DNA from 3 places in the Streptomyces sp. NPDC002499 genome. Region 1 is predicted to be linked to each of the others. Evidence: riboswitches for the same ligand, from Rfam matches in the RefSeq annotation. Region 1 holds a riboswitch; each other region holds the start of a gene.
What was found. A riboswitch is a leader RNA that binds a small molecule or an ion and turns the genes downstream of it on or off. The one in region 1 is predicted to bind cobalamin.

Region 1 (9,962 bases):
GAAGTAGGTCAGGGAGCCGACGAGCATGAGCGTGCTGGAGGTGACGAAGGTGTACTTCAGCTGCGGCAGTGTGATGCGCAGGAAGCGGACCCGGGGCCCGGCCCCGTCGATGGCCGCGGCCTCGTACAGCGAGACGGGGATCTGGCGCAGCCCGGCCTGGTAGAGCAGCGCGTGGAACGGCACGAACTGCCAGGCGATCACGAAGATCACCGTGTACAGGGCGAGGTCGGGCGAGCCGAGGAACGGCTCGGCCAGCCAGTGCAGTCCGGGGGTGGCGCCGATGCCGAAGGTCGGGTCGAGCAGCGCCTGCCAGGTCAGGCCGATCGCCACGGCGGACAGCAGCAACGGCAGGAACCACAGCACGGCGAACAGCGACCGCAGCCGGCCCGGCGGCGCCTGGAAGACACCGAGCGCCAGCGCGACGGGCGTCTGGACCAGCCAGCTGATCACCATCACCTTGACGGTGAGCCACACCGCCTGCCAGGTGGCGCCGTCGGTGAGCACGGCACTCCAGTTGGCTCCGCCGGCCCAGCCGATCGAACCCAGCCCGTCCCAGTCGGCGAGGCTCAGACCCAGCACGCCGACCAGCGGGACGAGACCGAAGAGGCCGAAGATCACCAGTGCCGGGGCGGCCATCAGGGCACCGCTCCAGCGGCGCCCCACCCGGGCCCTGCCCGACCGCGCCCTCTCGGGCGCGACCGGACCGGGCGTACGGACAACGGCTGTCATCACTGCGCCGCCTTGCTCATGTCCTCGCCGAACTGCTCGGGCTTGATCTCCCGCAGGAACGACTTGTCGACGTTGGTCAGCAGCGCGTCGGACTGGTCCGACGGCAGGGCCTGGTCCCAGGACAACTGGAAGCTCGGTGACTTCTGCACCAGGTCGTACACGAACCGCAGCCACTTCTTGTCGGCCGAAGTGGTCGCGGCCAGCTTCGACTCGAGGCCGTTGACCGGCGGCACGCTGCCCGCCGCCAGGTAGGCGTCGACCTGGGAGTCGTCGAGGACGTAGTCCTTGAGGTAGTCGAGCGCCTCCGACTTGTGCTTGCTCGCCGCGTTCAGGGACAGGAAGTTGGAGGGGTTGCCGACGATGCCGGCCGGGTCGCCCTTGCCGTCGGGCACGGTCGGGAACGTGGTGAAGCCGAGGTCGTTCTTCGCGAAGTCCGGCGCGGCCTTGACGAAGTTGGCGTACTCCCAGGTGCCCATCACCTCCATGGCCGCCTTGCCCGAGTAGACGAGCGCGGTGGAGGCCCCCTGGTCGTAGTTGACGGACGAGGCGTTGGCACCGAAGGCACCCGCCTCGGCCAGGTCCTGGAGGTACTGGTTGGCCTTGGTGACCGACGCGTCCTGCCACGCCGAGGCATCACCGCCGGCGATCTTCGAGAACACCCCGGAGCCACCGGTCCGGTCGAGCAGGTACTCCGTGTACATCAGCGTCGGCCACTTGGAGTTGGCCGCGAGGGACATCGGGATGACGTTCTTGGCCTTCAGCTTCTTCACGGCCGCGAGCAGGTCGTCGTACGTCTTCGGGGGCTGGACGCCCGCGTCGGCGAGCACCTTCTTGTTGTAGTAGAGGACCACCGGCGCCAGGCCGTTGGCGGGCACGCCGTAGACCTTGCCGTCGAAGGTGGCGCTCTGCATCACGCTCGGCGTGAACCGGTCCGTCTCGACCTGGGACGCGGACAGGGCGTCGACCTTGCCCGCCTTGACGTAGTCGTTCAGGGCGCCGCCGCCCCAGCTGAAGAAGATGTCCGGTGCCTGGTTCGCGCCGAAGGCCACGCGCAGCTTCTGCTTGTAGTCGTCGTTGGCGAACAGCCGCAGCGTGATCTTCCCGTCCGGGTGCTTCTTGTTGTAGGCGTCGACCGACTCCTTGAGGATCGTCTGGTCGTTGAGCGCCCACATCGTCAGGCCCTTCGAGGACGACGTCGTGGACGGCCCCGACGTCCCGCAGGAGGCGATGGCCACGGCGGCCGACACGGTGGTCAGGGATACGACTATGCGCCGAGCTCTCGATCTCGAAGTCCCGTGCATGCTCTGCCTCTTTCTCTCGCAATGCCATGGGGTGCGCAAGGCAGATACGGAAAGCAGCGCGAAAGGCTTTCGTGCGCACCGCCGCAGCGGCCTGCCTGCTGGACCGGGACACTGACATGCGCGTCACCTCCGGGACAAGGAGGAGAAAAGCCCCGGTTACGAAAGACTTTCGAGGGTGAGCGAAGCGAACGACCATGCTCGGCGCGCCGAGCGCACGCAATGCTTGCGCGTCCGGAGCCACCCGCCCGCAGGGTCGGTCCTGTTAGCTTTCACTAGAACGATTTAGCTGCCCTCACCGGGACGGACAGCGACACGAAGGAGCCGCCATGGCAACCCCCTCCCTCCAGGACGGCATCGACTCGGCCGGCTCGCCGGTCAGGCTGCTGTGGCGACCGGGCGCCGAGCCGTGGACCCCCGAGGTCGTCGCGCGCGAGTACGCGGGCTGGCGGCAGGAGCAGAACGCCTGGCACGAGGGCGTGGCCCTGCTCGACCTCTCGCACCACATGTACGACCTGACGATCGAAGGCCCCGACGCCACCCGGGTGTTGGCCGATCACGGCGTCAACAACTTCGCCAGGTTCGCGATCGGACAGGCCAAGCAGTACGTGCCGGTCACCCGACAAGGCCACATCGTCACCGACGGGATCCTCGCCCGGGAGGCCGAGAACCGGTACCTGCTCAGCGGCATCCCCGCCGCCCAGCACTGGGTGCAGTACCACGCGGAAAAGGGCGGCTACGACGTCGGTTTCGCCACCGACCCCTCCTCCGCCTTCCGGCCCGGCGGGGGTGACCCGAAGCTGTTCCGCTACCAGATCCAGGGGCCGCTGGCCGTGGAGCTGGCCGAGCGGGCCTTCGGCGGCCCACTGCCGGAGACGAAGTTCTTCCACTCCAGCCCGGTCGTCCTCGACGGGCGCCCGCTGCGCGCCCTGCGGCACGGCATGGCGGGCCAGGCCGGCTTCGAGTTCATCGGCCCCTGGGAGCACGCGGCCCACGTGCACGAGAGGTTCCTGAAGGTCGGCGAACCGCTCGGCCTGATCCAGGTCGGCGCCCTCGCGTACACGACCCCCAGCGTCGAGAGCGGCTGGATACCGTCCCCGGTGCCCGCCATCTACACCGACCCCGAACTGCTGGAATACCGCAGGCAACTGCCTTTGTTCGGAATCGAGGGCAAGCGCCCGCTGAACGGCAGTTACTTCTCGGAGGACATCGAGGACTACTACGTGTCGCCGTACGAACTCGGCTACGGCAAGATGATCTCCTTCCGGCACGACTTCGTGGGCCGGGACGCCCTGGAGAAGGCCAAGGACGAGGTGCGGCGCACCAAGGTCACCCTCGTCCTCGACCCCGCCGACGTGCGCGCGGCGATCGGCGAGGGCCAGGACTCCGGGTTCGTGCTCTCGTACGCACGCCACCGGGTGGAGTCCGCCGACGGTCTGGTCGGCGTCACCATGCAGAGCGCGTCGATCGACCCCGTGGGCGCGGTCCTCGCCCAGACCCTGATCGACGCCGAGCACGCCGTGCCCGGCACCGAGGTGAGCGTGGTCTGGGGCGAGCACCCCGGTCCCGGCACCGATCCCGAGGCCGACCTCGGCTTCCCCCGCATCCGTGCCACCGTGCGGCCGTCGCCGTTCGACGAGCACGCGCGCACCCTCTACCGCCGCGACCGCTGACGCGGGCCCAGAGAGCGAGACCCACGACGATGAACCCCGCGAGCACGACAGGAACAGCGGTCGGCACCGCGCTGCTCGAGGACTTCTCCCTGGAGATGACCGGCAAGGACGTCCCCGGACTGGAAGAGGCCCGCGACCGCATCCCCCAGGGCACCCGCATCAACATCACCTTCCTCGGCAACGAGGACCTCCCGATGCGTCTGGACGCGGCCCGGGCGGTCAAGCGGCTCGGCTTCGTCCCCGTACCGCACATATCCGCCCGCCGCCTCGGCTCCCGCGGCGACTTCGAGCGGTTCCTCGCGGGCCTGCGCGCCGACGGCACGTCCGACAACGTGTTCCTCGTCGGCGGCGATCCGGCACACCCCGAGGGCCCCTACGCGGACTCGCTGTCCCTCATCGACACAGGACTGCTGGGGGAGTACGGCGTGCGGCACGTGGGCATCACCGGATACCCCGAGGGCCATCCGTCGATCGACGACCTGACGCTGTGGTCCGCGCTGCGGAACAAGCACGAGGCCCTCGCCGCACACCCCCTGGACGGCGAGATCATCACGCAGTTCGGCTTCGACGTCGACCCGGTGCTCGCCTGGGTGGAGGAGGTCCGCAGCCGAGGCATCGACCTCCCGATCAGGATCGGCGTCCCCGGACCCGCCGGAGCGCGCCGACTCCTGTCCTACGCGGCCCGTTTCGGCGTGGGCACCAGCGCCTCCGTCGTCAAGAAGTACGGGTTCTCCCTGACCAACCTCATGGGCACCGCCGGCCCCGACCGCTTCCTGCGCGACCTCGCCGCGGCCCACGACCCCGCCCGGCACGGCGAGTTGAAGATCCACTTCTATACGTTCGGCGGGATCGCGGCCACCTCCGACTGGGCCGCCCGCTTCCGGAAGGACAGCACGGCATGACCCTCACGCAGGACGCCCCGGCCCGCGCCGGCACGGCGGAAAACCCCGCGCAGCAGGCCTCGTTGATCGTGCAGGGCGCGGACGCCACCGGCATCGTCGCGGCCGTGACGTCGGTCCTCAGCGGGCACGGCGCCAACATCGTCGCCCTCGACCAGTACTCCGACAACCCGCAGGGCGGCGCCTTCTTCCAGCGCACGGTGTTCGGCCTCGACGGCCTCCGGGCCGCGCTGCCCGCCCTGCGGACGGACCTCGACGAACACCTCGTGGAACGGTTCGGTCTGACGTACACGCTGCGCGACCTGTCGGTCCCCAAGCGGGTCGCGATCTTCGCGTCGAAGTCCGACCACTGCCTGCTCGACCTGCTCTGGCGCCATCGGCAGGGCCAACTGCCCCTCACCGTCTCGATGGTGATCTCCAACCACCCCGATGTGGCCGAGGAGGTACGCGCCTTCGGCATCCCGTTCTTCCACGTGCCCTCCCAGGGGCCGGACAAGTCCGCCGCCGAGACGGAACACCTGCGGCTGCTCAAGGGCAACGTCGACTTCGTCGTCCTCGCCCGCTACATGCAGATCCTCAGCGGCGACCTCATCGAACGGCTCGGCGTCCCGATCATCAACATCCACCACTCCTTCCTGCCCGCCTTCATCGGCGCCGGGCCCTACGCCAAGGCCAAGGAACGCGGCGTGAAGCTCGTCGGCGCCACCGCCCACTACGTGACCGAGGACCTCGACGAGGGCCCGATCATCGAGCAGGACGTCGTCCGCGTCACCCACGCCCACACCGCCACGGACCTGACCCGCCGGGGCGCCGACGTGGAACGCGCGGTCCTCTCCCGGGCGGTGCTGTGGCACGCCGAGGACCGGGTCGTCAGGAACGGCAACCACACCATCGTGTTCGCCTAGGCTGAGTGCCGGCGCTTAATCGTTCCAGAGGCGGGAGTGTGCCGGCATGGGCCGTTCCGGCCGGGTGACGCTGAGCGACGTGGCCGAGGCGTCCGGAGTCTCCCGGGCGACCGTGAGCTTCGTACTGAACGACGACCCCCGGCAGACCATCTCCGGGGCGACCAGACAACGGGTCCTGGCCGCCGCGCACAAGTTGGGGTACGTCCCGCACGGCATCGCCCGGGCACTGCGCGAGGGGTCCTCGCGCATCGTCGTCCTCAATGTCGACGAGGGTCTGGAGGGCAACTTCTCCCGGAGCTATGTCCGGGGCCTGGACGAGGAGTTGGCGGCCCACGACCACGTCCTGCTCGTGCGGCACGGGCACACCGCGCCCGAGGCCACGCAGAAGATCCTCGACACCGTCGTGCCGCGGGCCGTGCTGCGACTCGGCGAGGTCTACATGCGCGAGCACGGTCCCATCGAGGAGGACTGGGAGAACGGGTTCGCCGCCAACGCCGCCCTGCAGATCGGCCATCTCGCCGAGCGGGGGCACACCCGGATCACCATGGCCATGCCCGACCACGACTTCCCGCTCACCGAGGCCCGCCTCGGGTTCGCCCGCGAGGCCGCCCGGCGCCTGGGCCTGCCACCCCTGGAGCGCCTCGTCGTCCCCCGCCCGCGAGAAGCCGGCGCGGTCGCCGTCGGGGCGTTCCGCGCGGCCCATCCGGACGTGACCGCCGTGGCCGCCTTCGACGACGACATCGCGCTGCGTACCCTGACCGCCCTGCGCGACCTCGGACTTCGGGTGCCCGAGGAGATGGCCGTGATCGGCTTCGACGAGACCGAGCACGGCTCCCTGACCACGCCCGCGCTCACCACCGTCCACATCGACGCCGAAGCCCTCGGCCGGCTCGCCGCCCGGGCCGCCCTCGGCATCGACTCGGAGGGCCTGACGCCGGTGCGGGGCCGGATCGTGGTCCGCGCCTCGGTGTGACCGGCGCGCGGGACCGCCGGGCGTACGGCGCCCGAACCGGCGTATCCACGCGGTGATTTGACGGCCCAGGCCGATGATCCTCGTCACTCGGCGGGCGAGACCGGCATCACCCCAGGTAGCGCGGTATTGGCCATGTTCGCGACACACGGTACGGTCACTCTGATATCGACGACACCAAAACGGAAGCCGGTGGGAGTCCGGCACGGTCGCGCCACTGTGTGCCACCCCTTTAACGGAGGGGGGCGAGTCAGACCCGTAGCCGTCGTCCTGTGCACCACCGAGATGGGACGCGAACTCCCAGAGGAGGCCCTGCCATGGCGCAGCATGTCGCTCAGCCGACAGCCACCACCCCCGTTCTCCCCGCCAAGCTGCCGATCGGCGCGATCGTCCCCTGGGCGGTCTTCTTCGGCATCCTGATGCTGGTCCTGCTGTACTTCGTCGGCGCCGAACAGGGCGCCACCTCCCTCGTGTCCGGTTCGGACGTCCACGAGTGGGTGCACGACGCCCGTCACCTGCTCGGCTTCCCCTGCCACTGACCCGAGGGAAACCAGCACTCACATGAACTCCGCAACGGTGCGAAACCTTCTTGTGCGGGGCATGCTCGCCGGCCTCGCCGCCGGCGTGCTCGCCCTCGTCGTCGCCTACTTCCTGGGTGAACCGAACGTCGACAAGGCGATCGCCTTCGAGGACGCGCACGCCCACGAGCACGAGATGGAGATCGTCTCCCGCTCCCTGCAGTCCACCGCCGGCCTGGCCACCGGTGTCCTGATCTACGGCGTCGCGTTCGGCGGCATCGCCGCCCTCGGATTCTGCTTCGCGCTCGGCCGCGTCGGCCGGTTCAGCCCGCGCGCGACCGCGCTGCTGCTCTCCGGCTGCGCGCTGCTGGCCGTCTACGTCGTGCCGTTCCTGAAGTACCCGGCCAACCCGCCGGCGGTCGGCGACCCCGACACCATCGGCAAGCGGACCACCCTGTACTTCCTGATGATGGTGCTCAGCGTGCTCCTCGCGGTCGCCGCGACCATCCTCGGCAAGCGGCTCGCACCGAGTCTGGGCACCTGGTACGCGACCGTCGTCGCGCTCGCCGCGTTCGCTGTGGTGATCGGGCTGGCGTACGCGTTCCTGCCGGTCATCAACGAGGTCCCCGCGGACTTCCCGGCCACCGTGCTGTGGCGCTTCAGGCTCTCCGCGCTGGCCATGCAGATCACCCTGTGGGGCGGATTCGGCCTGGCCTTCGGCGAGTTGGCCGAACGGCTGCTGAACCCGAAGCCCGCCCGGGTCCCGGCGCCTACGGCGGTGCCCGCAGCCCACTGACACGACCGACCTGACGAGAGGGCCCCGCGGAACCGTCCGGGGCCCTCTCGCGTTCTTCCGTCAGTCACGCCGGCACCGGGACGCGGCCTCATGAACCGCCGGCCGACGGGACTTGAGCCGCCTCGGCGGTATCCAGCGGCTGTCCGATCCGCACGTTCCAGCGGCCGGCCCGCCCACTGAGCGCGGTGGCGGTCAGCGGCAGCACGTCCAGCCGCCAGAAGGCCGCCGCGGGCGCGCCCAACGCGTGCACCACCACGGCCCGTACGACGTCCGGTTCGACCACGGCGAGCGTACGGCCGTCCGTGGCGAGGGACGCCTCCAGCCACCGTGCCACCCGCGCGCACAACTCCTCGACGGACTCCCCGCCGTGCGGAGCGGACGCCGGGTCCGCCAGCCACCGAGCCACCGCCTCGGGCTCACCGGCGCCGACCTCGGCGAGGGTGAGCCCTCGCCAACGCCCCACGTCCAACCCCGCCAACTCCGCCGCTTCCTCGGACCCGTCGAGGCCCAGCGCGGTCGCCGTCTGACGGCAGCGCGCACTGGGGCCTACGACGACCCGCGCACCCGAGGGCAGGGTTCCGGCCGCGGCACGGGCCCGCGCCTCTCCGCTGGCCTCGATCGAACCCCCGTCGTCGAAGCGCGCCTGGCGCAATGAGGTGCTCATCGCGGGCGAGATGAAGGTGACACGGCTGGTCACGGGCGGCTCCTCCTGATGCGGTTCACGGTGTACGGGTCCGGTGTACGGGTCTCCATTGGACACGGCCCGTACGCGCGCCGACCGGGGAGGGCTCTCCAACTGCCCTCCCCGGTCGACGGATCCCGGCATCAGGCCCCGGACAGTTCCTCACGGACCGTGCGGGCGGCGGCGACCAGGTTCTCCAACGAGGCCCGGGTCTCGGGCCAACCGCGGGTCTTCAGGCCGCAGTCGGGGTTGACCCACAGCCGCTCGACGGGGATGGCCTTGAGCCCGGTGCGGAGCAGGTCGGCGGCCTCCTCCGTGCTCGGGACGCGCGGCGAGTGGATGTCGTACACGCCAGGTCCCGCCTCGCGCGGATAGCCGTGGGCGGCGAGTTCGCGCGCTACCTGCATGTGCGAGCGGGCGGCCTCCAGGCTGATGACGTCCGCGTCGAGATCGTCGATGGCCTGGACGATGTCCCCGAACTCGGCGTAGCACATGTGCGTGTGGATCTGCGTGTCCGGCCGCACCCCGCCCGTGCTGAGCCGGAACGCCTCGGTCGCCCACGCCAGATACGCGGCACGATCGGCGGTGCGCAGCGGGAGCGTCTCGCGCAGCGCGGGCTCGTCTACCTGGATCACCGAAGTTCCGGCCGTCTCAAGGTCGTCGACCTCCTTGCGCAGGGCGAGGGCGACCTGCCGGGCGGTGTCGCCGAGCGGCTGGTCGTCCCGGACGAAGGACCAGGCGAGCATGGTGACAGGGCCGGTGAGCATGCCCTTGACCGGGCGCGAGGTGAGGGACTGGGCGTACGTCGTCCAGCGCACGGTCATCGGCTCGGGGCGGGAGATGTCGCCGGCCAGGATCGGCGGCCGGACGTAACGGGTGCCGTAGGACTGCACCCAGCCGTGCTGCGTGGCCAGATACCCCGTCAGCTGCTCGGCGAAGTACTGGACCATGTCGTTGCGTTCGGCCTCGCCGTGCACCAGGACGTCCAGACCGGTCTTCTCCTGGAAGGAGATCACCTCCTGGATCTCGGCCCTGATGCGCTCCTCGTAGCCGGCCGTGTCGATCCGGCCCGCCCGCAAGTCGGCGCGGGCGGTGCGCAGTTCACCGGTCTGCGGGAAGGAGCCGATCGTGGTGGTCGGCAGCAGCGGCAGCCCGAGGTGGGCACGCTGGGCCGCGGCGCGCTCGGCGTACGGCTGCGAACGGCGGGCGTCGGCGTCCGTGACGGCGGCGGCGCGGGCCCGTACCGCCGGATCGTGTGTGATCGGCGAGCCCGCACGCGAGGCCAGGTTGGCACGGTTGACGGCGAGTTCGGCGGCGATCGTGTCGGTGCCCTGGGCGAGGCCCTTGGCGAGGGTGACGATCTCGGCCGTCTTCTGCTTCGCGAACGCGAGCCAGCGCAGGATCTGCGGCTCGATGTCGCGCTCCCGGGCGGAGTCGAGCGGTACGTGGAGCAGCGAGCAGGAGGCCGACACGTCGACCCGGTCGGCGAGGC
Region 2 (9,962 bases), on a different contig from region 1:
GCCGTCGCCGGGCCCGTCACCGTCCGGATCGGGATCGTCCTCGGGCTCCGCGAACTCCTCCAGCGTCTCGTCGAGCTTGTTCTCGTCAAGTCCCGGCGCGTCGAAGGGATTACGGCGCCTGCGGTGCGGCAGCGCGAGCAGCGCGGCCTGCCGTACGTCCTCGGCGAGCACGTCGGTCCGGCCGGCCCAGGCGGCCAGCGCGGTCGCCGTACGCGCCATCACGATGTCGGCCCGCATGCCGTCCACCTCGAAGGCGGCACAGGTCGCCGCGATCTGCCGCAGCGCCCCGTCGCCCAGCCGCACCGACGGCAACAACTCCCGCGCGGCGATGATCCGTTGGCGTACCGACGTCTCCTCGTCAGCCCAACGCGCCGAGAAACCGGTCGGATCGTCGTCGTAGGCGAGCCTGCGCCGCACGACCTCGACGCGCTGGTCGGGCTCCCGCGAGGCGGCCACCTCGACGGTCAGCCCGAACCGGTCGAGCAACTGCGGCCGCAGCTCGCCCTCTTCGGGGTTCATCGTGCCGACGAGGAGGAAGCGGGCGGCATGCCGGACCGAGACGCCCTCGCGCTCGACGTAGGACGCGCCCATCGCCGCCGCGTCCAGCAGCAGGTCGACCAGGTGGTCGTGGAGGAGGTTGACCTCGTCGACGTAGAGGATCCCGCGGTGCGCGTCGGCGAGCAGGCCCGGTTCGAAGGCCTTCACGCCCTCGGCCAGCGCCCGTTCGATGTCGAGGGCGCCCACGAGCCGGTCCTCCGAGGCGCCGACCGGGAGTTCGACCATCCGCGCCGGACGCGTCTCGAACGCCCCCGGTTCGTGCGGTCCGTCCGGGCAGGCGGGGTCGGGGGAGTCGGGGTCGCAGGAGAAACGGCACCCGGCGACGACGTTCAGCGCCGGCATGAGCGCCGAAAGGGCGCGTACCGCCGTCGACTTGGCGGTGCCCTTCTCGCCGCGCACCAGCACACCGCCGACCGCCGGTGAGACGGCGTTCAGCAGCAGCGCGAGCCGCAGGTCGTCCTGGCCGACAACGGCCGTGAACGGAAAGGGGGTACTCACTTCTCGTCGCCCTCCAGGTCGCCCTCGAGCTCCAGGTAGATCGCCCGCAGCCGCTCCAGCGTCTGCGCGTCCGGCTCGGCCCACAGTCCGCGCTCGGCCGCTTCCAGGAGCCGTTCGGTGATGCCGCGCAGCGCCCACGGGTTGGACTTCTTCATGAAGTCCTGGTTCTCCGGGGCGAAGACGTACTCGGCGCTGAGCTTCTCGTACATCCAGTCGTCCACGACCCCGGCCGTGGCGTCGTACCCGAAGAGGTAGTCGACGGTCGCCGCCATCTCGAAGGCGCCCTTGTAGCCGTGCCGCCGCATCGCCGCCATCCAGCGGGGGTTGACCACCCGGGCCCGGAAGACGCGGTGGGTCTCCTCGCCCAGGGTGCGGGTCTTGACCTGGTCCGGGGTGGCGGAGTCGCCGACGTACGCCTCGGGGGAGGCGCCGGTCAGGTGGCGGACCATGGCGACCATGCCGCCGTGGTACTGGAAGTAGTCGTCGGCGTCGACGAGATCGTGCTCGCGGGTGTCGACGTTCTTCGCGGCCACGGCGATGCGCCTGAACGCCGTCTCCATGTCCCCGCGCGCCGCCCGCCCGTCGAGACCGCGCCCGTAGGCGTACCCGCCCCAGACCGCGTACACCTCGGCGAGGTCGGCGTCGCTGCGCCAGTTGCGCGCGTCGATCAGCGGGAGCAGCCCGGCGCCGTACGCGCCCGGCTTGGAGCCGAAGATACGGGCCGTGGCCCGGCGCCGGTCGCCGTGCTCGGCGGTGTCCTCGTCGGCGTGCTTGCGGACGTAGTTGGACTCGGGGGGCTCGTTCAGATCGGCCACCGCCCGTACCGCGTCGTCGATCAGCCCGACGACGTGCGGGAACGCGTCCCGGAAGAAGCCGGAGATCCGGACCGTGACATCGATGCGCGGTCGGCCCAGCTCCGTGACGGGCACGATCTCGAAGCCGGTCACCCGGCGCGAGGCGTCGTCCCAGACCGGACGGCAGCCCAGCAGCGCGAGGATCTCGGCGATGTCGTCACCCTGGGTGCGCATCGCCGACGTGCCCCAGACCGTGAGGCCGACGGACTGGGGGAACTCGCCGTTGTCCTGGAGGTACCGCTGCACCAGCGAGTCCGCGAGAGACTGGCCGACCTCCCAACTCAGCCTGGACGGAATGGCCTTGGGGTCGACCGAGTAGAAGTTCCGGCCGGTCGGCAGGACGTTGACCAGGCCGCGGGTCGGGGAGCCCGAGGGACCCGCCGGGACGTAACCGCCGTCCAGCGCCTTGAGGATGTGGTCGATCTCGTCGGTGGTGCGGGCGAGCCGGGGGACGACCTCCTCGCAGGCGAACTCCAACACCGCCACGGCGTCCGGGAGTTCGGCGCCGATGACGGCACGGACCAGCGCCGGGACGGTCGTGACGTCCCACTCCTGGGCCTCCATGCCCTCCGCGAACCGGCGGCACAGCTGCTCCAGCAGATCGATCGCGTCGGCGGCCGACCGGGCCGGTCCCTCGACCAGTTCCGTCAGCTCCACCGGCACCTTGACGGGAGCGCCGGGCTCGGTCAGCAACTCCTTCTCGCCGAGCCCGAAGTGCTCGGCCAGCGAGGCCCGCAGCCCCGGCAGCGCGTTCGCCTGGCCGCCCCACACCTGCGAGGCGCGCAGCACGGCGAGCACGAGGTTCACGCGCGCCTCACCGACCGGGCCGCCGCCGAGGATGTGCAGCCCGTCGCGGATCTGCACGTCCTTGATCTCGCACAGATAGCCGTCGATGTGCATCACGAACTCGTCGAAGGCCGCGTCGTCCGGCTGGTCGTCCACATGCAGGTCGTGATGCAGCTCGGCCGCCTTCACCAGCGTCCAGATCTGGGCGCGCACGGCCGGAGCCTTCGTCGGGTCCAGGTCGGACACCATCGCGTACTCGTCGAGGAGTTGCTCCAGCTTCGCCAGGTCGCCGTAGGTGTCGGCACGCGCCATCGGCGGCACGAGGTGGTCGACGACCGTGGCGTGCCCGCGCCGCTTGGCCTGGGTGCCCTCACCGGGGTCGTTGACGATGAACGGGTAGATGAGCGGGAGTTCGCCGAGCACGGCGTCGGGCGCGCAGCCGCCGCTGAGCCCAAGTCCCTTGCCAGGCAGCCACTCCATCGTGCCGTGCTTGCCCATGTGGACGATCGCGTCCGCGCCGAAGCTGTTGTCCAGCCAGCGGTAGGCGGCCATGTAGTGGTGCGACGGCGGCATGTCGGGGTCGTGGTAGATCGCGATCGGGTTCTCGCCGAAGCCGCGCGGCGGCTGGATCATGACCACGACGTTCCCGAACTGGAGGGACGCCAGCACGATGTCGTCGCCGTCGACGTAGAGGTTGCCCGGCGGCTCACCCCACGCGTCCGACATGCCCTGCCTGAGCGCCGGTTCGAGCTTGTCGAACCACGCCTGGTAGTCGGCGAGCGGCACCCGCGCGGGCGCGGCGGCCAACTGGTCCTCGGTGAGCCATTCGACGTCGTGGCCACCGGCGTTGATGAGTGTGTGGATCAGCTCGTCGCCGTTGTCCGGGTGCCCTTCGACGACGTACCCGGCGTCCCGGAGCGCGTCCAGCACCTGGATGGCCGAGGCGGGCGTGTCCAGCCCCACGGCGTTTCCGACCCGCGAGTGCTTGGTCGGGTACGCGGTGAAGACGAGCGCGAGCTTCTTGTCGGCGTTCGGCTTGTGCTTCAACTTCGCGTGCCGCACGGCGATTCCGGCGACCCGCGCGGCCCGCTCGGGGTCGGCGACGTACACCGGGACGTCGTCCGGACCCTGCTCCTTGAAGGAGAAGGGGACCGTGATCAGCCGTCCGTCGAACTCGGGGATCGCGACCTGCATCGCCGCGTCCATGGGGGAGAGGGCGGCATCGGAGTCGTCCCAGGCCGCGCGGGACGACGTAAGGCAAAGTCCTTGCAGCACCGGCACGTTGAGGTCGGCGAGGGCCCCGATGTCCCACGCCTCCTCGTCACCGCCGGCCGAGGCCTGCGAAGCGTGCGTGCCGCCCGCGGCGAGGACGGTGGCGATCAGCGCGTCGGACCTGCCGAGGATGTCGTACAGCCCGGAGTCCGCGCCGCGCAGCGAACCGCAGTACACGGCAAGGGCGTTGGCGCCCTTCGCCTCGATCGCGTCGCACAGGGTGTCCACGAAGGCGGTGTTGCCGGAGAGGTGATGCGCTCGGTAGAAGAGCACGCCGACGGTCGGCCGGCCCTCGACGAAGGCGCGCTCGCCGTGGACGCCGAACTCGGCCATCTTCCGCGGCTCTTCGAAGCCCTCGCCGGTGAGCAGGACGGTGTCGGAGAGGAACCGGGCCAGCTGCGAGAGGTTCTCCGGGCCGCCCTCGACGAGGTACCGCAGCGCCTCGGCCACCACACCGGCCGGCACCGACGACTCGGCCATCAACTCGGCGTCGGGGACGGTCTCCCCGCCGAGCAGCACCGTCGGGATCCCGGACGCCTTCAGCGCGGCGAGCCCGTCCTCCCAGGCGCGCTTGCCGCCGAGCAGCCGTACGACGGCGATGTCCGCACCCTCGACGAGCGCGGGCAACTCGCCCTCGACATCCACCCGGTTCGGGTTGCCGATCCGGTACCCGGCGCCGGCGGCACGCGCCGCCAGCAGATCCGTGTCGGCGGTCGACAACAACAACACTGTGCTCATGCGGGCGCTCCCGGTGGAATGAAAGGCAGTCCTTGCGGCGCGCCGGACTCGATGAGCCGCCACAGCGCGTCCGTGTCCGCGTGCTGTTCGATCAGGTCGCCGAGCCGGTCGAGCTGCTCCTCGCGCAGCGCGGCGAAGGAGGTGTCGGCGGCCGGCACGAACCGGCGCCCCGCGGCGGCCGCCACTTCGCGCAGGAACGCCCGCCGGAACCCGTCCGACTCCAGCGAGCCGTGCCAGTGGGTCCCCCAGGTCTGACCGACCCGGCAGCCGTCCAAGAAGGTTTCTCCTCCCAGGACTTCGGCGACCCCGTGATGGATCTCGTACCCCTCGACCGGCTCGCCGAGGGCTTCGCCCACCGGCCTGGTGAGGGTCTTCTCGCGCGCGAACCGCACCCGCAGGGGCAGCACCCCGAGTCCGTCCACGTGTCCGCGCCGGCTCTCGACCTCGTCCTCGATGTGCTCGCCGAGGACCTGGAAACCACCGCAGACACCGAGGATCGGCCGCTGCTCGGCGGCCCTGCGGACCAGGGCGTCGGCAAGTCCCCGCTCCCGCAGCCACTCCAGCGCCTTGACCGTCCCCCGGGTCCCCGGGATCACGACGAGATCGGCGTCGGCCAGCTCCTCGGGCCGGTCCACGAACCGCACCACGACGCCCGGTTCGGCGGCCAGCGCGTCCACGTCCGTGAAGTTGGACATGAGCGGGATCGCGCAGACGGCGACGCGCAGCACGTCCTCGCCGACCGGCGGCGCGGTGTTGGACTCGCGGACGGTCCCGCGCAGCGAGATGCGCAGCCCGTCCTCCTCGTCGATCCCGAGCCCGTGCTGGAACGGCAGCACGCCGTACGTCCGCCGCCCGGTGAGGCCGTGCAGCATCTCCAACCCCGGTTCCAGCAGCGACACATCGCCCCGGAACTTGTTGACGACGAACCCGGCGATCAGGGCCTGATCCTCCGGGCTGAGCAGCGCGACCGTCCCGAAGAAGGAGGCGAAGACGCCCCCGCGGTCGATGTCGCCCACCACGAGCACGGGCAGCCGCGCGTTGCGCGCGATCCCCATGTTCACGATGTCGGTCCGCCGCAGATTGATCTCGGCAGGACTGCCGGCCCCCTCACAGATCACCGCGTCATACGTGCCCCGCAACTCCGCGAGACAGTCGAGCACGGTCCCGAGCAACCGTTCCTGCCGCCCGCCGTGGTAGCCACGCGCACTCATCTCGCCCACGGGCTTGCCCATGAGCACGACCTGGCTGCTCCGCTCGCCACCGGGCTTGAGCAGCACGGGATTCATCAGCGCGGTCGGCTCGATCCGACAGGCCTGCGCCTGCATGGCCTGCGCCCGCCCGATCTCCGCGCCCTCGCGCGTCACGAACGAATTGAGGGACATGTTCTGCGCCTTGAACGGCGTGACCTTCACGCCCTGCCGCACCAGCCACCGGCAGATCCCGGCGGTGACGACACTCTTGCCGGCGTCCGAGGTGGTCCCGGCGACCAACAGCCCGCCGCCGCTCATGACTTGCGCCCCTTCGCGAGCAGCCGCCCGGCGACGCTCACGCCGAGCGCGAGCAGAGCGACGCGCCGGGACAGCCGTACGGCCCGCTCGATGTCCTGTGTGACGACGGCGCGCCCCGAGGCGCCATTGAGGACGGGCCGGTGCTCGACTCGCCCTCCATAGGCCAGCGTTCCGCCCAGCCGCACCCCGAGCGCCCCCGCGAACGAGGCCTCCACGGGCCCGGCGTTGGGGCTCGGGTGCTTGCCCGCGTCGGCGCGCCAGGCGCGTACCGCCCCGCGCGGATCGTCGCCCGCCACGGTCGCGAGGACGGCGGTGAGCCGCGCCCCCGGCCAGCCGGCCACGTCGTCGAGGCGGGCCGAAGCCCAGCCGTAGCGGCGGTACTTGGGCGATTTGTGCCCGACCATGGCGTCGAGGGTGTTCACGGCCCGGAAGCCGACCAGGCCCGGCACGCCCGCCACCGCGCCCCACACCAGCGCGCCCACCACCGCGTCGGAGGTGTTCTCGGCGACGGACTCGACGACGGCCCGGGCGATCCCGTCGGCGTCGAGGGCCTGGGGGTCGCGCCCGCAGAGATGGGGCAGCCGGGCCCGCGCGCGCTCGATGTCCCCGGCCGCCAAAGCCTGCCCGATGGCCCCGGCCTCGCGGGCGAGGGAGGTGCCGCCGACGACGGCCCAGGTGGCGGCGGCGGTCAGCGCGACGGAGGCGGTACGGGAGGGGCGTACGGCGGACGTTGCCGCGGCGGCGAGGGCGACGGCGCCGCCCGCGCACACGGCGGTGTGCAGGGCGCCCCAGCCGCGGTGGTCGCGCCACAGCACCTGCTCCACGGCACCGGCGGCCCGGCCGAACGCGGCGACCGGATGGCCGCGGCGCGGATCGCCGAGCAGATGGTCACCGAGGAGGCCGGCGGTGGCGCCGTACGCGAAGACGCGATCGGCACGCATCGGCTCAGCCGGCCGTCGGGTCGGGCAGAGCTCGGGTGATGGACCTCAACAGGCGGCCGCGCATGGCGAATTGTCCTCACTCAGGGTGTCCGCGCCCTGGTTCGAAGAGAGCGACGGCGAGAGTTCCTGGCTCCCGGGACTACCTACCCCGGTGACAGTGGCGGGACCGCGCCGGAATCACACCGGCTTCCTCTCTTGCCGCCGTACTTGGCCCCGGCAGTCCACCACGGGCCTGGAAGAACCGTCAACTTGCCGCTGACCTGCGACGGGAGAGTGTGCTGAGGCCCACACAGGGCCCGTCGGAGGTCGGCGGACGATCGGTCGAGGAACAGGCGGGGATCAGGCGGGGACGAGTCGGGGGATCAGGCGACGATCAGCGAGATCCCGTACGCCACAGCCGCCGCGCACGCCGCGAAGCAGACGTAGGCGCCGGTCACCGCGAGGGTGGCCGAGCCGCCCTGGGCCGTCGCCCTCTCCTGGCGGGACAGGCCCGCGACGCCGAGGGTGAACAGGGCCACGAGGCCCACAGTGACCACGAGGCTGACGCCGAAGACGGAGCCGAGGGCCGCCCAGTCGATGTGCATGCTGGTGATTCCTTCGTTACCGGTGGGCGGGGATCAGAGAGCGGGGGCGGCCGACGGGGCGGCCGGATCGGCCGCGGGGGCCGCGGGCGCCGGGATGGTGGCCGTCAGGTCGTCGGTGACCGGGCCCGCGGGAGGCGGGGTCACGGCGGCGATCGCCGTGGTCACCACGCCGGGCGGCTCCTCGGTCTCGTTGACGTTGCTGTGGTCGACGACCTCGCGGCGGGAGAGCTTCCAGATGGCCGCGCTGGAGGCGATCAGGAAGACGGCGACGACCGCCGTGCCCCAGTCGCCGAGGTCGGTGACGGACTCGGCGAGCGCGCCCACCAGGGCGGCGGCCGGCAGGGTCAGGCCCCAGGCGACGAACATGCGGGTCGCCGTCGACCAGCGGACCACCCCGCCCTTGCGGCCGAGGCCCGCGCCCATCACCGAGCCGGAGACGACGTGCGTGGTGGAGAGGGAGAAGCCGAGGTGCGAGGAGGCCAGGATGGCGGTCGCCGCGCTGGTCTGGGCGGCGAAGCCCTGCTGCGGCTGAAGCTCGGTCAGGCCCTTGCCCATGGTGCGGATGATCCGCCAGCCGCCGAGGTAGGTGCCCAGCGCGATGGCGAGACCGGCGGAGAGGATGACCCAGGTGGGCGGGTCGGAGTCGGGGGCCACGGCGCCGCCGGCGACCAGGGCGAGGGTGATGATGCCCATCGTCTTCTGCGCGTCGTTGGTGCCGTGGGCCAGCGAGACCAGTCCGGCGGAGGCGATCTGGCCGGCGCGGTAGCCCTTCGCGGCGGCCTTGCCGTCGGCCTTCCTGCCGAGCCGGTAGGACAGGCGGGTCGCGAGCAGCGCGGCGACACCGGCCACGATCGGGGCGGCGACCGCCGGCAGCAGCACCTTGGTGACGAGCGCGTCGCCGTGCACCGCACCGGTGCCGGCCGAGGCGATGGTGGCGCCGATCAGACCGCCCATCAGGGCGTGCGAGGAACTGGACGGCAGTCCGACGAGCCAGGTCACCAGGTTCCACAGGATCGCGCCGACCAGGGCGGCGAAGATGACCTCGGGACGGATGCCGGTCTCGTCGACGAGACCCTTGGAGATCGTGTTGGCGACCTCCACGGAGAGGAAGGCGCCCACCAGGTTGAGCGCGGCGGACATCGCCACCGCCACCTTGGGCTTGAGCGCACCGGTCGAGATGGTGGTGGCCATCGCGTTGGCGGTGTCGTGAAAACCGTTCGTAAAATCGAACGCGAGAGCGGTTACGACCACAATCGCGAGGATCAGCGAGAAGTTTTCCATTTACCCAGGCAATCGTTCGAGGTCATCGGTCCTTTGAACGTAGGCAACCTGAATGAACGGAAAGTGAACTGAGGGGGGCTTGGTGGTGTATGAAACGGGGGGTCGCCGCACCGATCCGTCCCGGCGACCTCGACGACCCCCGCGCCCCATGGCTCAGTAGCCCCGGGCGAACCTCTTCAGCTGGGTCCGGGTCCCGTTGAAGAGATTCTGATCACCCGGCAGGCTGCCGCTGTTGTCGTACTGCCAGAAGGTCCAGTACGACCATCCGGCCGGCAGCGCTCCCGTGTCCGCGGAGTCGTGGCGGGCGATCCACAGCGGGTTCGCGGCAAGCGCGTCGCTGCCGCCGGTGCACAGGTTCCACCAGTGCGCGGTCGTGTAGATCACCGGCAGGCGCCCGGTCAGCCGCCGCACCTCGGCGCTGAACGACTTGATCCAGCCGACCATGGCCGCCTTGCTCAGTCCGTAGCACCTCTTCTTGGAGTCGTACGGGTTGTACTCGATGTCGAGCGCGGGCGGCAGCGTCCTGCCGTCCGCCGTCCAGGCGCCGCCGTGCCGCACGAAGTACGCCGCCTGCGCCTTGCCCGACGACTTGTTCGGCAGCGCGAAGTGGTACGCCCCGCGGATGATGCCGGCGTCGCGCGCACCGTCGTACTGCCGGCCGAAGTAGGGGTTCTGATAGGTCGTCGACTCGGTCGCCTTGATGTAGACGAACTTGGCGCCCTTGGCCTTCGCGCCGGCCCAGTCGACGTTCCTCTGGTGCGAGGAGACGTCGTGCCCCTTCGGCAGGCTCGCGGCGGAGGCGGGAACCTCGGCGAGCAGGCTGCCCCCGACGGCCAGCGCGGCCACGCAGGCCGCGATCAGGCGGCTGCGGCGGTGGTGGGGCGCGCGGAGCGGTGCGTGGAGAGGTGCGTGGAGAGGTGCGTGAGAGGGCGCGCGGAAGGG
Region 3 (9,962 bases), on a different contig from region 1:
CGGGTTCATGGCCATCGCGGCCGGAGTGAAGGTCAGCAACGGGCAGTTGGCGATCCCGCAGCTGTTCGAGGACATGTTCCCGGACTGGTTCGCGGGCGTGGCCTTCGCGGCGATCGGCATCGGCGCACTGGTGCCCGCGGCCATCATGTCCATCGCGGCCGCGAACCTCTTCACCCGCAACATCTACAAGGACTTCATCAAGCCGGACGCCACCCCGGCCCAGGAGACCAAGGTCTCCAAGCTGGTGTCCCTGCTGGTGAAGGTCGGCGCCTTGGTCTTCGTCCTGACGATGGACAAGACGGTCGCCATCAACTTCCAGCTCCTGGGCGGCATCTGGATCCTCCAGACCTTCCCGGCCCTGGTCGGCGGCCTGTTCACCCGCTGGTTCCACCGCTGGGCCCTGCTCGCCGGCTGGGCGGTCGGCATGATCTACGGCACGGCCGCCGCGTACGGCGTCGCCTCCCCGACCCAGAAGCACTTCGGCGGCTCCTCCAAGGAGATCCCCGGCATCGGCGAGATCGGCTACATCGGCCTCACGGCGTTCGTCCTGAACGTCGTCGTCACGGTGGTCCTGACCTTCGTCCTGAAGGCACTGAAGGCCCCGGAGGGCGTGGACGAGACGCAGCCGGGCGACTACACCGCGGACGCGGGCGACCCGGGCGTGGAGGTGGAACTGCCGCCGGCCACGGCGGGGACCTCGCACTAGACGCTCCCGGTCAACGGGTCATCGGGCCGCCGGAGAAAATCCGGCGGCCCGTTGTCGTACCCGTCGGGCACACTCGCCTGCATGGACATCGTGATCCGGGCAGCGCACCCCACCGAATACGAGACCCTCGGCGAGATCACCGCCCAGGCCTACCTCCAGGACGACCTGCTGACCTTCGGCGAGAGCGACTGGTACCTCGGCGAGCTCAAAGACGTGGCCAAGCGGGCGGCCGTCGCCGACGTACTGGTCGCCGCGGACGGGGACCGGATCCTCGGCGGGGTCACCTTCGTCACGGCCGGCACGCACATGGCCGAGCGGGCCGGCCCCACCGAGGCCGAGATCCGCATGCTCGCCGTCGACCGGGCGGCCCGCGGCCGGGGCGCCGGCGAGGCACTCGTCCGCGCCTGCGTCGACCGCGCACGAGCCGCCGAGGACTGCACCGGCATCGTCCTGTCCACCCAGCCGACCATGCGCGCCGCCCACCGCATCTACGAACGCCTCGGCTTCGTCCGCGTCCCGGAACGGGACTGGAACCCCATTCCGGAGGCCGGCGACTTCGTGCTGCTCACCTATCAGTTGACGTTCTGACACGCTCCGAAGTCGGCGCGCGACACAACATCTAGGGGTGCTCCTACAACCCAGCACAAGATGTATGCTCATGCTCGCTGTCGTCGCAGGGGAATCCGGTGCGAATCCGGAACTGTCCCGCAACGGTGTACTCATGCGTGTTCGCACACGTATGGGCGTCAGTCCGAGGACCTGCCGACAGCGCGCCCGACCAAGCCGGTCGGGTGCCATGACGTCCGGGCCTCGTGGAATGGGCCGGGGACGCGACGCCGTCGTGCGCTCGTGGCTGCCCCCTGCCCTCCGCCTGGCCCCCGTGCCCAGCGAGGGAGAGCCCCACGTGACCATCGCGCCAGCCGACCCGGCTTCAGTCACCGCGCCGGAGACCGACGGCCCCGGTACCGCGTTGCTGCGGATCCTGACCGAGCTGACCGCCGACCTCCCCGACGCCGACCCCGGCCGGGTCGCCGCCGCCGCGCTGCGCGGCCGGTCCGCGCAGGCCGACGAGGCCGAACTGCGCGAGCTGGCCACGGAGGCCGCCGCCGGTCTCATCTCGGAGGACCCCGCCTACTCGCAGGTGGCCGCCCGGCTGCTGACCGTCTCCATCCGCGCCGAGGCCGCCTCGCAGGGCGTGACGTCGTTCACCGAGTCGGTCGCCGTCGGCCACCGCGAGGGCCTCATCGCCGACCGCACCGCCGAGTTCGTCCGCGTCCACGCGGCCCGCCTCGACGAACTGATCGACCGCACCGCCGACGACCGCTTCGGCTACTTCGGCCTGCGCACCCTGCACAGCCGCTACCTGCTGCGCCACCCCATCACCCGCAAGGTCGTCGAGACCCCCCAGCACTTCATGCTGCGCGTCGCCGCCGGCCTCGCGGAGGACGACAGCACGCGCGCCCTGGACGAAGTCGCCTCGCTCTACCGCCTGATGAGCCGGCTCGACTACCTCCCCTCCTCCCCCACGCTCTTCAACTCCGGCACCCGGCACCCCCAGATGTCGTCCTGCTACCTCCTCGACTCCCCGCTGGACGAGCTGGACTCCATCTACGACCGCTACCACCAGGTCGCCCGCCTCTCCAAGCACGCCGGCGGCATCGGCATCGCCTACTCCCGCATCCGCTCCCGGGGTTCACTGATCCGCGGCACGAACGGACACTCCAACGGCATCGTCCCGTTCCTCAAGACACTCGACGCCTCCGTCGCCGCCGTGAACCAGGGCGGCCGGCGCAAGGGCGCGGCCGCGGTCTACCTGGAGACCTGGCACTCCGACATCGAGGAGTTCCTGGAGCTGCGGGACAACACCGGTGAGGACGCCCGCCGTACGCACAACCTCAACCTCGCGCACTGGATCCCGGACGAGTTCATGCGCCGGGTCAACGAGGACGGCGTCTGGTCGCTGTTCTCCCCCGCCGACGTGCCCGAACTCGTCGACCTGTGGGGCGCGGAGTTCGACGCCGCGTACCGCAAGGCGGAGGCCGCCGGGCTCGCCCGCAAGACCATCCCGGCCCGCGACCTCTACGGCCGCATGATGCGCACCCTCGCGCAGACCGGCAACGGCTGGCTGACCTTCAAGGACGCCGCCAACCGCACCGCCAACCAGACCGCCGAGCCGGGCCACACGGTCCACTCCTCCAACCTCTGCACGGAGATCCTGGAGGTCACGGACGACGGCGAGACCGCGGTCTGCAACCTCGGCTCGGTCAACCTCGGCGCCTTCGTGGTCGGCCGGGACATCGACTGGGACCGGCTGGACGAGACCGTCCGCACGGCCGTCACCTTCCTCGACCGGGTCGTCGACATCAACTTCTACCCGACCGAGCAGGCGGGCCGCTCCAACGCGAAATGGCGTCCCGTCGGCCTCGGCGCCATGGGCCTCCAGGACGTCTTCTTCAAACTCCGCCTGCCCTTCGACTCCCCCGAGGCCAAGGCCCTCTCCACCCGCATCGCCGAGCGCATCATGCTCGCCGCGTACGAGGCGTCGACGGACCTGGCCGAACGCAACGGCCCCCTCCCCGCCTGGGAGAAGACCCGCACGGCCCGGGGCGTCCTGCACCCCGACCACTACGACGTCGAACTGACCTGGCCGGAGCGCTGGGCGGCACTGCGGGAACGTATCGCCAGGGTAGGTATGCGCAACAGCCTCCTCCTCGCGATCGCCCCCACCGCCACCATCGCCTCGATCGCCGGCGTCTACGAGTGCATCGAGCCGCAGGTCTCCAACCTGTTCAAGCGCGAGACGCTGTCGGGCGAGTTTCTCCAGGTCAACTCCTACCTGGTCGACGAGTTGAAGCGCCTCGGCGTCTGGGATGCCCGCACCCGCGAGGCGCTGCGCGAGGCCAACGGCTCGGTGCAGGGCTTCGCCTGGATCCCGGCGGAGGTCCGCGCGCTGTACCGCACGGCCTGGGAGATCCCGCAGCGCGGCCTGATCGACATGGCCGCGGCCCGCACCCCGTACCTGGACCAGTCCCAGTCCCTCAACCTCTTCCTGGAAACCCCGACCATCGGCAAGCTCTCGTCGATGTACGCGTACGCGTGGAAGCAGGGCCTGAAGACGACGTACTACCTGCGCTCGCGGCCGGCGACCCGGATCGCCCGCGCCGCCCAGGCCCAAGCAACCGTCCCCGTCCAGCAGGCCGTTGACCCCGACGCGGTCGCCTGCTCCCTGGAAAACCCCGAGTCCTGCGAGGCCTGCCAATAATGACGACCGAAGCCAAGAACCTGCTCGACCCCGGCTTCGAGCTGACCCTCCGCCCCATGCGCTACCCCGACTTCTACGAGCGCTACCGGGACGCCATCAAGAACACCTGGACCGTCGAGGAGGTCGACCTCCACTCGGACGTCACCGACCTCGCGAAGCTGACGCCGGGTGAGCAGCACATGATCGGCCGGCTGGTCGCGTTCTTCGCGACGGGCGACTCGATCGTGGCGAACAACCTCGTACTGACCCTCTACAAGCACATCAACTCCCCCGAGGCCCGGCTCTACTTGAGCCGCCAGCTCTTCGAGGAGGCAGTCCACGTCCAGTTCTACTTGACCCTCCTGGACACCTACCTCCCCGACCCGGAGGACAGGGCGGCTGCCTTCGACGCGGTGGAGAACATCCCCTCCATCCGCGAGAAGGCCGAGTTCTGCTTCAGGTGGATCAACGAGGTCGAGAAGCTTGACCGGTTGGAGACCAAGGCCGATCGCCGCCGCTTCCTCCTCAATCTGATCTGCTTCGCGGCTTGCATCGAGGGGTTGTTCTTCTACGGGGCCTTCGCTTACGTGTACTGGTTCCGGAGCCGGGGGCTGCTGCATGGTCTGGCGACCGGCACGAACTGGGTGTTCCGGGACGAAACCATGCACATGTCCTTCGCGTTCGACGTCGTCGACACCGTCCGCAAGGAGGAGCCGGACCTCTTCGACGACCAGCTCCAGCAGCAGGTCACCGACATGCTGAAGGAAGCCGTCGAGGCGGAGCTGCAGTTCGGGCGCGACCTGTGCGGTGAGGGACTGCCGGGCATGAACACCGAGTCGATGCGCCAGTACCTGGAGTGCGTCGCCGACCAGCGGCTCCAGCGGCTGGGCTTCGCGCCGGTCTACGGTTCCGAGAACCCCTTCTCCTTCATGGAGTTGCAGGGTGTGCAGGAGCTGACGAACTTCTTCGAGCGCCGCCCGTCGGCGTACCAGGTGGCCGTGGAGGGCTCGGTCGACCTCGACGAGGACTTCTGACCTCAAGTCCTGGGACGGCCCATGGAGCTTCCATGGGCCGTCCATGGACCTGCTATGCGGCGGCAAAGTTCTCCCGGCGCATCTGGTTCCGCCTCCTCACCCCCGGTTACGTTCTGGCCGTCCTGTTCATGCCATGCATAGCGGCAGCACAGGGTGTTCGAGATGTCATGCTCATGACTGCGCACTCTGCCGCCGCTACGCGCGTCACGGGCCTGCCGAAACCCCATCGTTGGAGGCAGTACCCCATGCGTGAGTCACGCCCGAGCAAGCGCCGCCGGAGTCTGCGAAGACTTCTGGCCCTGTCCGTTCCCGCCTTCGCCCTCACCGTCGCGGGCCTGATGGCGGCACCGGCCGCCGGGGCGCAGACCGCCCCGGCCACCTCGTCCGCCGCTCCCCACACCTCCCGCGTCACCCAGAACACGGCCGCCCTCACCTCCCCCTCCCGCCAGACCTTCCACTCCACCGGCAAGGCCGGCCAGAAGGTGCCGACCACGCACCTGTGCGCCACCGCCGCCCCGGGACACGCGTCCTGCTTCGCGCAGCGGCGTACCGACATCAAGCAGAGCCTGGCCGCCGCGCTCGCCGCCGCGCCCTCGGGGCTCAGCCCGGCCAATCTGCACAGCGCCTACAACCTGCCCTCGACCGGCGGTTCCGGTCTGACCGTCGCGGTCGTGGACGCGTACAACGACCCCAACGCCGAGTCGGACCTGGCCACTTACCGCTCGCAGTACGGCCTGTCGGCGTGCACGAAGGCCAACGGCTGCTTCAAGCAGGTCAGTCAGACCGGCTCCACCACCTCGCTGCCCTCGAACGACACCGGTTGGGCGGGTGAGGAGGCGCTGGACATCGACATGGTCAGCGCGGTCTGCCCCAACTGCAACATCACGCTCGTAGAAGCGAATTCGGCGAACGACTCCGACCTCGGCACCGCCGAGAACGAGGCCGTCGCGCTCGGCGCGAAGTTCGTGTCCAACAGCTGGGGCGGCGACGAGGCCTCCTCCCAGACCAGCGAGGACACCGCGTACTTCAAGCACCCCGGTGTCGCGATCACGGTGAGTTCGGGCGACGAGGCGTACGGCGCCGAGTACCCGGCGACCTCCCAGTACGTGACGGCAGTCGGCGGCACCGCGCTGTCCACGTCCTCCAACTCCCGCGGCTGGACCGAGTCCGTGTGGAAGACCAGCAGCAGCGAGGGGACGGGGTCCGGCTGCTCCGCCTATGACGCCAAGCCGAGTTGGCAGACCGACACCGGGTGCAGCAAGCGCATGGAGGCGGACGTCTCCGCGGTCGCCGACCCGGCCACCGGCGTGGCCGTGTACGACACTTACGGCGGCTCCGGCTGGGCGGTGTACGGCGGTACGAGTGCCTCGGCGCCGATCATCGCGGGCGTGTACGCGCTCGCCGGCACCCCGGGTTCGAGTGACTACCCGGCGAAGTACCCGTACAGCCACACCGGCAACCTGTACGACGTGACCAGCGGCAACAACGGCTCCTGCTCCACGAGTTACTTCTGCACCGCGGCCACCGGCTACGACGGTCCGACCGGCTGGGGCACCCCGAACGGCACGACCGCCTTCGCCTCGGGCACCACCACCGGCAACACGGTGACCGTCACCAACCCGGGCAGCCGGTCGACGACGACCGGCAGCTCGGTCAGCCTCCAGATCAGCGCGAGCGACAGCGCCGGCGCCACGCTCACCTACAGCGCCTCGGGGCTGCCGACCGGGCTGTCCATCGGCAGTTCGACCGGCCTGATCTCGGGTACGGCGTCCACCGCGGGCACGTACCAGGTCACCGTGACCGCGAAGGACTCCACCGGCGCGACCGGCTCGACGTCCTTCACCTGGACCGTCGGCTCCGGCGGCGGGACCTGCACCTCGGCCCAGCTGCTCGGCAACGCCGGCTTCGAGTCGGGTGCCACCACTTGGACCTCGTCCAGCGGGGTCATCACCAACGACAGCGGTGAGAGCGCGCACGGCGGTTCCTACTTCGCGTGGCTCGACGGGTACGGCTCCACGCACACCGACACGCTCTCCCAGTCGGTGACCGTGCCGACCGGCTGCAAGGCCACCTTCACCTTCTACCTGCACGTCGACACCGCGGAGACCTCCACCAGCAGCGCGTACGACAAGCTGACGGTCACCGCCGGGTCGACGACCCTGGCCACCTACTCCAACCTCAACAAGGCGACCGGCTACGCCCAGAAGTCCTTCGACCTGTCCTCGTTCGCCGGCTCCACCGTCACCCTGAAGTTCAGCGGTGTCGAGGACTCCTCGCTCCAGACCAGCTTCGTCGTCGACGACACCGCCGTCACGACCAGCTGACCTCCACGACCGCCACGAGACCCCGGGCCCCGGTCGCCGCCTTCGCGGCCGGGGCTCCGGCGTGCGTACAAGAGGGCTCCGGCGTGGATCCAGGCGTACGGGTCATACGTCCAATGGCAGAGGAGGCCCCATGCGTATTCACCGCACGACCCCCGCTCTCGCCCTGACGGCCCTGACCACCCTGACGCTCGTGCTCGCCGGCTGCGGCAGCGACTCCGGCGGCGACGAAAGTTCCGCGGGCAGTGTGTCGCCGTCCACGTCGGCCAGTCCCACGACCGCCGGTCCCACGACGGCCAGTCCGTCGGCCAGTCAGTCCCCGACGACCCGGTCCCCGACGACCGAGCCTCCGACCGCCGATCCCTCGCAGTGCGCGACCGTCTCCGGTTCGCTCGGCGCCGACGACAGCGGTCGTACCGTGTGCCTCACGACCGGGCAGGTCGTCCGGGTCGAACTGGACGGCACCGCCGAGCGCCCGTGGAAGCCGTTGACCACCGAGGGCGCCGGTCTGGAGGCCACCAACAGCGGCATCGTGCTGCAACCCGGTGACGCGAGCGGCGCCTACAAGGCCGTCTCCACAGGAAAGATCCGGCTGAGCTCGACGCGTCCGCTGTGCGGCGCCGGGTCCGGCCGGATCTCCTGCAAGGGCATTCAGGAGTGGTGGGTCGCCGTGGTGGTGAGGTAGCCGTGCCGCCGTGCGGGGCGGGCCGGCTCCGGGTGCTCCTGGCGGGCCAGCTCGGCCTCGCGGATCTGCCGGTCGATGCGGCGGTCGTGCGCGATGCCGATGGCGGACGGGAGCACCAGCAGGACGAGGAGGGCGAGTACAGCAAGCATTCCGATCAGTCCTTCTATCTGTGCGGTATCCATGGACACCACTCTCGCGCGTTTGACTCCTTACCGTCAGTGGCAGGACTGCCGTAGACCCTCGACTTCCTGCCAATGCCGAGGCACAGTGGAGACATGCTGAAAAACGTGGCCGCCATCGTCCTGGACGGTGTGAACCCCTTCGAGTTGGGCGTCGTCTGCGAGGTGTTCGGCACCGACCGCAGTGACGACGGACTGCCGGTGTACGACTTCGCGGTGGCCTCGGCCGAGGGCCCGCGGCTGAACTCCCACGCGGGCTTCACCATGAACATCGAGCACGGCCTGGAGCGTCTGGAGTCGGCGGACCTGATCGCCGTACCGGCCGGGTCCTGCTACGAGAGCCGGGAGTTCCCGCCCGAGCTGCTGGAGGCGCTGCGCCGCGCGGTGGACCGCGGGGCGCGCGTGCTCAGCGTCTGCTCCGGCGTCTTCGTGCTGGCCGCGGCCGGGCTGCTGGACGGCCGGCGCTGCACGGTGCACTGGCGGCACGCGGACGAGCTGGCGCTGGCGTACCCGGGGCTGAGCGTGGAGCCCGACGTCCTGTACGTCGACGAGGGCTCGGTGATCACCTCCGCGGGGACCGCCGCCGGCATCGACGCCTGTCTGCACATCGTGCGCAAGGAGCAGGGCCCCGAGGTCGCCAACAAGATCGCCCGGCGGATGGTGGTCCCGCCGCACCGGGACGGCGGTCAGGCGCAGTACATCGAGCGGCCGCTGCCCCGCTCCCAGGTCGACACGGTCGCCGAGGTGCTGGTGTGGATGGAGCGGCACCTGGACGAGGAGGTCACCGTGGAGCAGCTGGCCGAGCGCGCCCACATGTCGCCGCGCACCTTCGCCCGCCGCTTCCAGCAGGAGACCGGGACGACTCCCTACCGCTGGATCCTGCGTCAACGGGTGCTGCTGGCGCAGCGGTTGCTGGAGGGGACGGACGAGACGATGGACGCGATCGCGGGCCGAACGGGGTTCGGCACCGCGGCCGCGCTGCGCCATCACTTCGTCCGGGCGCTGGGGACCACCCCCAACGCCTACCGACGCACCTTCCGGGGTTCGGGCTCCGAGGAGGCCGCCTGACCCCCACCCCTCACCTCGGTACGGGTTTCAGCAACAGGCTGTGCGGGCGCAGGGTGATGCCCACCCGGGTGGTGTCGTTGGACCCGGCCACCTGCTCGAAGCGGAACGCGCTCGCCACCGCCGCCGTGATCAGGCTGAGCTGGGCCATCGAGAAGTGGTCGCTGGGGCACTTGCGGTTGCCGACGCTGAACGGGCTCATGGCGTATTTGGGCACGTCCCCCGCCCGCTCCGGCAGCCAGCGGTCGGGGTCGAACTCCAGGTTGTCGGCGTACGACTTCGCGTCGCGCTGGATCGCGTACGGGCTGTACACGATGTCGGCCCCGGCCGGAATGCGATAGCCACCGAGCTCGGTGTCCACGACCGCCCGTCGCGTCAATATCCATACGGCGGGGCGCAAACGCATGGCCTCGACGACGACATTGTTGGTGTGCGTGAGCTTGCGGACGTCGGCGAATGCGACCGGCCGGCCGCCGGTGACGGATTCGACTTCGTCGCGCACTCGGTCCGCGTGTTCCGGGTGTTCCGCGAGGACCTGGAGCAGCCACATGATCGTGGAGGCGACGGTTTCGCTGCCGGGGGTGAGTATCGCGACGACCTGGTCGTGGATCTCCTGTTCCCCGATGGGGTCGCCATTGTCGTCCTTCGCCGCCAGCAATGCCGTCAGCAAATCGTCCGGCTTTTGACCAGATGCCCGACGTTCGGCGACGATCTCGTCGACGAGCAGGTGC

Region 2: it holds a riboswitch for cobalamin, as region 1 does, so the genes downstream of both, ACWD5F_RS27280 (cobalamin biosynthesis protein) here and ACWD5F_RS35415 (CbtB domain-containing protein) in region 1, are expected to answer to the same signal.
Region 3: it holds a riboswitch for cobalamin, as region 1 does, so the genes downstream of both, ACWD5F_RS39795 (ribonucleoside-diphosphate reductase subunit alpha) here and ACWD5F_RS35415 (CbtB domain-containing protein) in region 1, are expected to answer to the same signal.

What each region holds. Positions count from the first base shown of each region.
Region 1 covers NZ_JBSFXO010000014.1:69,309-79,270, forward strand. The annotation lists gene ACWD5F_RS35385 (carbohydrate ABC transporter permease) at 1-636, opposite strand, end outside; gene ACWD5F_RS35390 (extracellular solute-binding protein) at 729-1,964, opposite strand; gene ACWD5F_RS35395 (aminomethyl transferase family protein) at 2,357-3,700, shown strand; gene ACWD5F_RS35400 (methylenetetrahydrofolate reductase) at 3,730-4,602, shown strand; gene purU (formyltetrahydrofolate deformylase) at 4,599-5,504, shown strand; gene ACWD5F_RS35410 (LacI family DNA-binding transcriptional regulator) at 5,551-6,477, shown strand; cobalamin riboswitch at 6,612-6,756, shown strand; gene ACWD5F_RS35415 (CbtB domain-containing protein) at 6,792-7,013, shown strand; gene ACWD5F_RS35420 (CbtA family protein) at 7,036-7,788, shown strand; gene ACWD5F_RS35425 (histidine phosphatase family protein) at 7,877-8,485, opposite strand; gene metE (5-methyltetrahydropteroyltriglutamate--homocysteine S-methyltransferase) at 8,614-9,962, opposite strand, start outside.
Region 2 covers NZ_JBSFXO010000009.1:437,687-447,648, forward strand. The annotation lists gene ACWD5F_RS27265 (putative cobaltochelatase) at 1-1,056, opposite strand, end outside; gene cobN (cobaltochelatase subunit CobN) at 1,053-4,706, opposite strand; gene ACWD5F_RS27275 (cobyric acid synthase) at 4,703-6,214, opposite strand; gene ACWD5F_RS27280 (cobalamin biosynthesis protein) at 6,211-7,155, opposite strand; cobalamin riboswitch at 7,257-7,396, opposite strand; gene ACWD5F_RS27285 (hypothetical protein) at 7,518-7,739, opposite strand; gene ACWD5F_RS27290 (anion permease) at 7,773-9,020, opposite strand; gene ACWD5F_RS27295 (lysozyme) at 9,174-9,962, opposite strand, start outside.
Region 3 covers NZ_JBSFXO010000016.1:222,007-231,968, forward strand. The annotation lists gene mctP (monocarboxylate uptake permease MctP) at 1-706, shown strand, start outside; gene ACWD5F_RS39790 (GNAT family N-acetyltransferase) at 788-1,294, shown strand; cobalamin riboswitch at 1,359-1,487, shown strand; gene ACWD5F_RS39795 (ribonucleoside-diphosphate reductase subunit alpha) at 1,611-3,968, shown strand; gene ACWD5F_RS39800 (ribonucleotide-diphosphate reductase subunit beta) at 3,968-4,981, shown strand; gene ACWD5F_RS39805 (putative Ig domain-containing protein) at 5,227-7,305, shown strand; gene ACWD5F_RS39810 (hypothetical protein) at 7,436-7,987, shown strand; gene ACWD5F_RS39815 (hypothetical protein) at 7,954-8,136, opposite strand; gene ACWD5F_RS39820 (helix-turn-helix domain-containing protein) at 8,263-9,234, shown strand; gene ACWD5F_RS39825 (bifunctional albaflavenone monooxygenase/terpene synthase) at 9,245-9,962, opposite strand, start outside.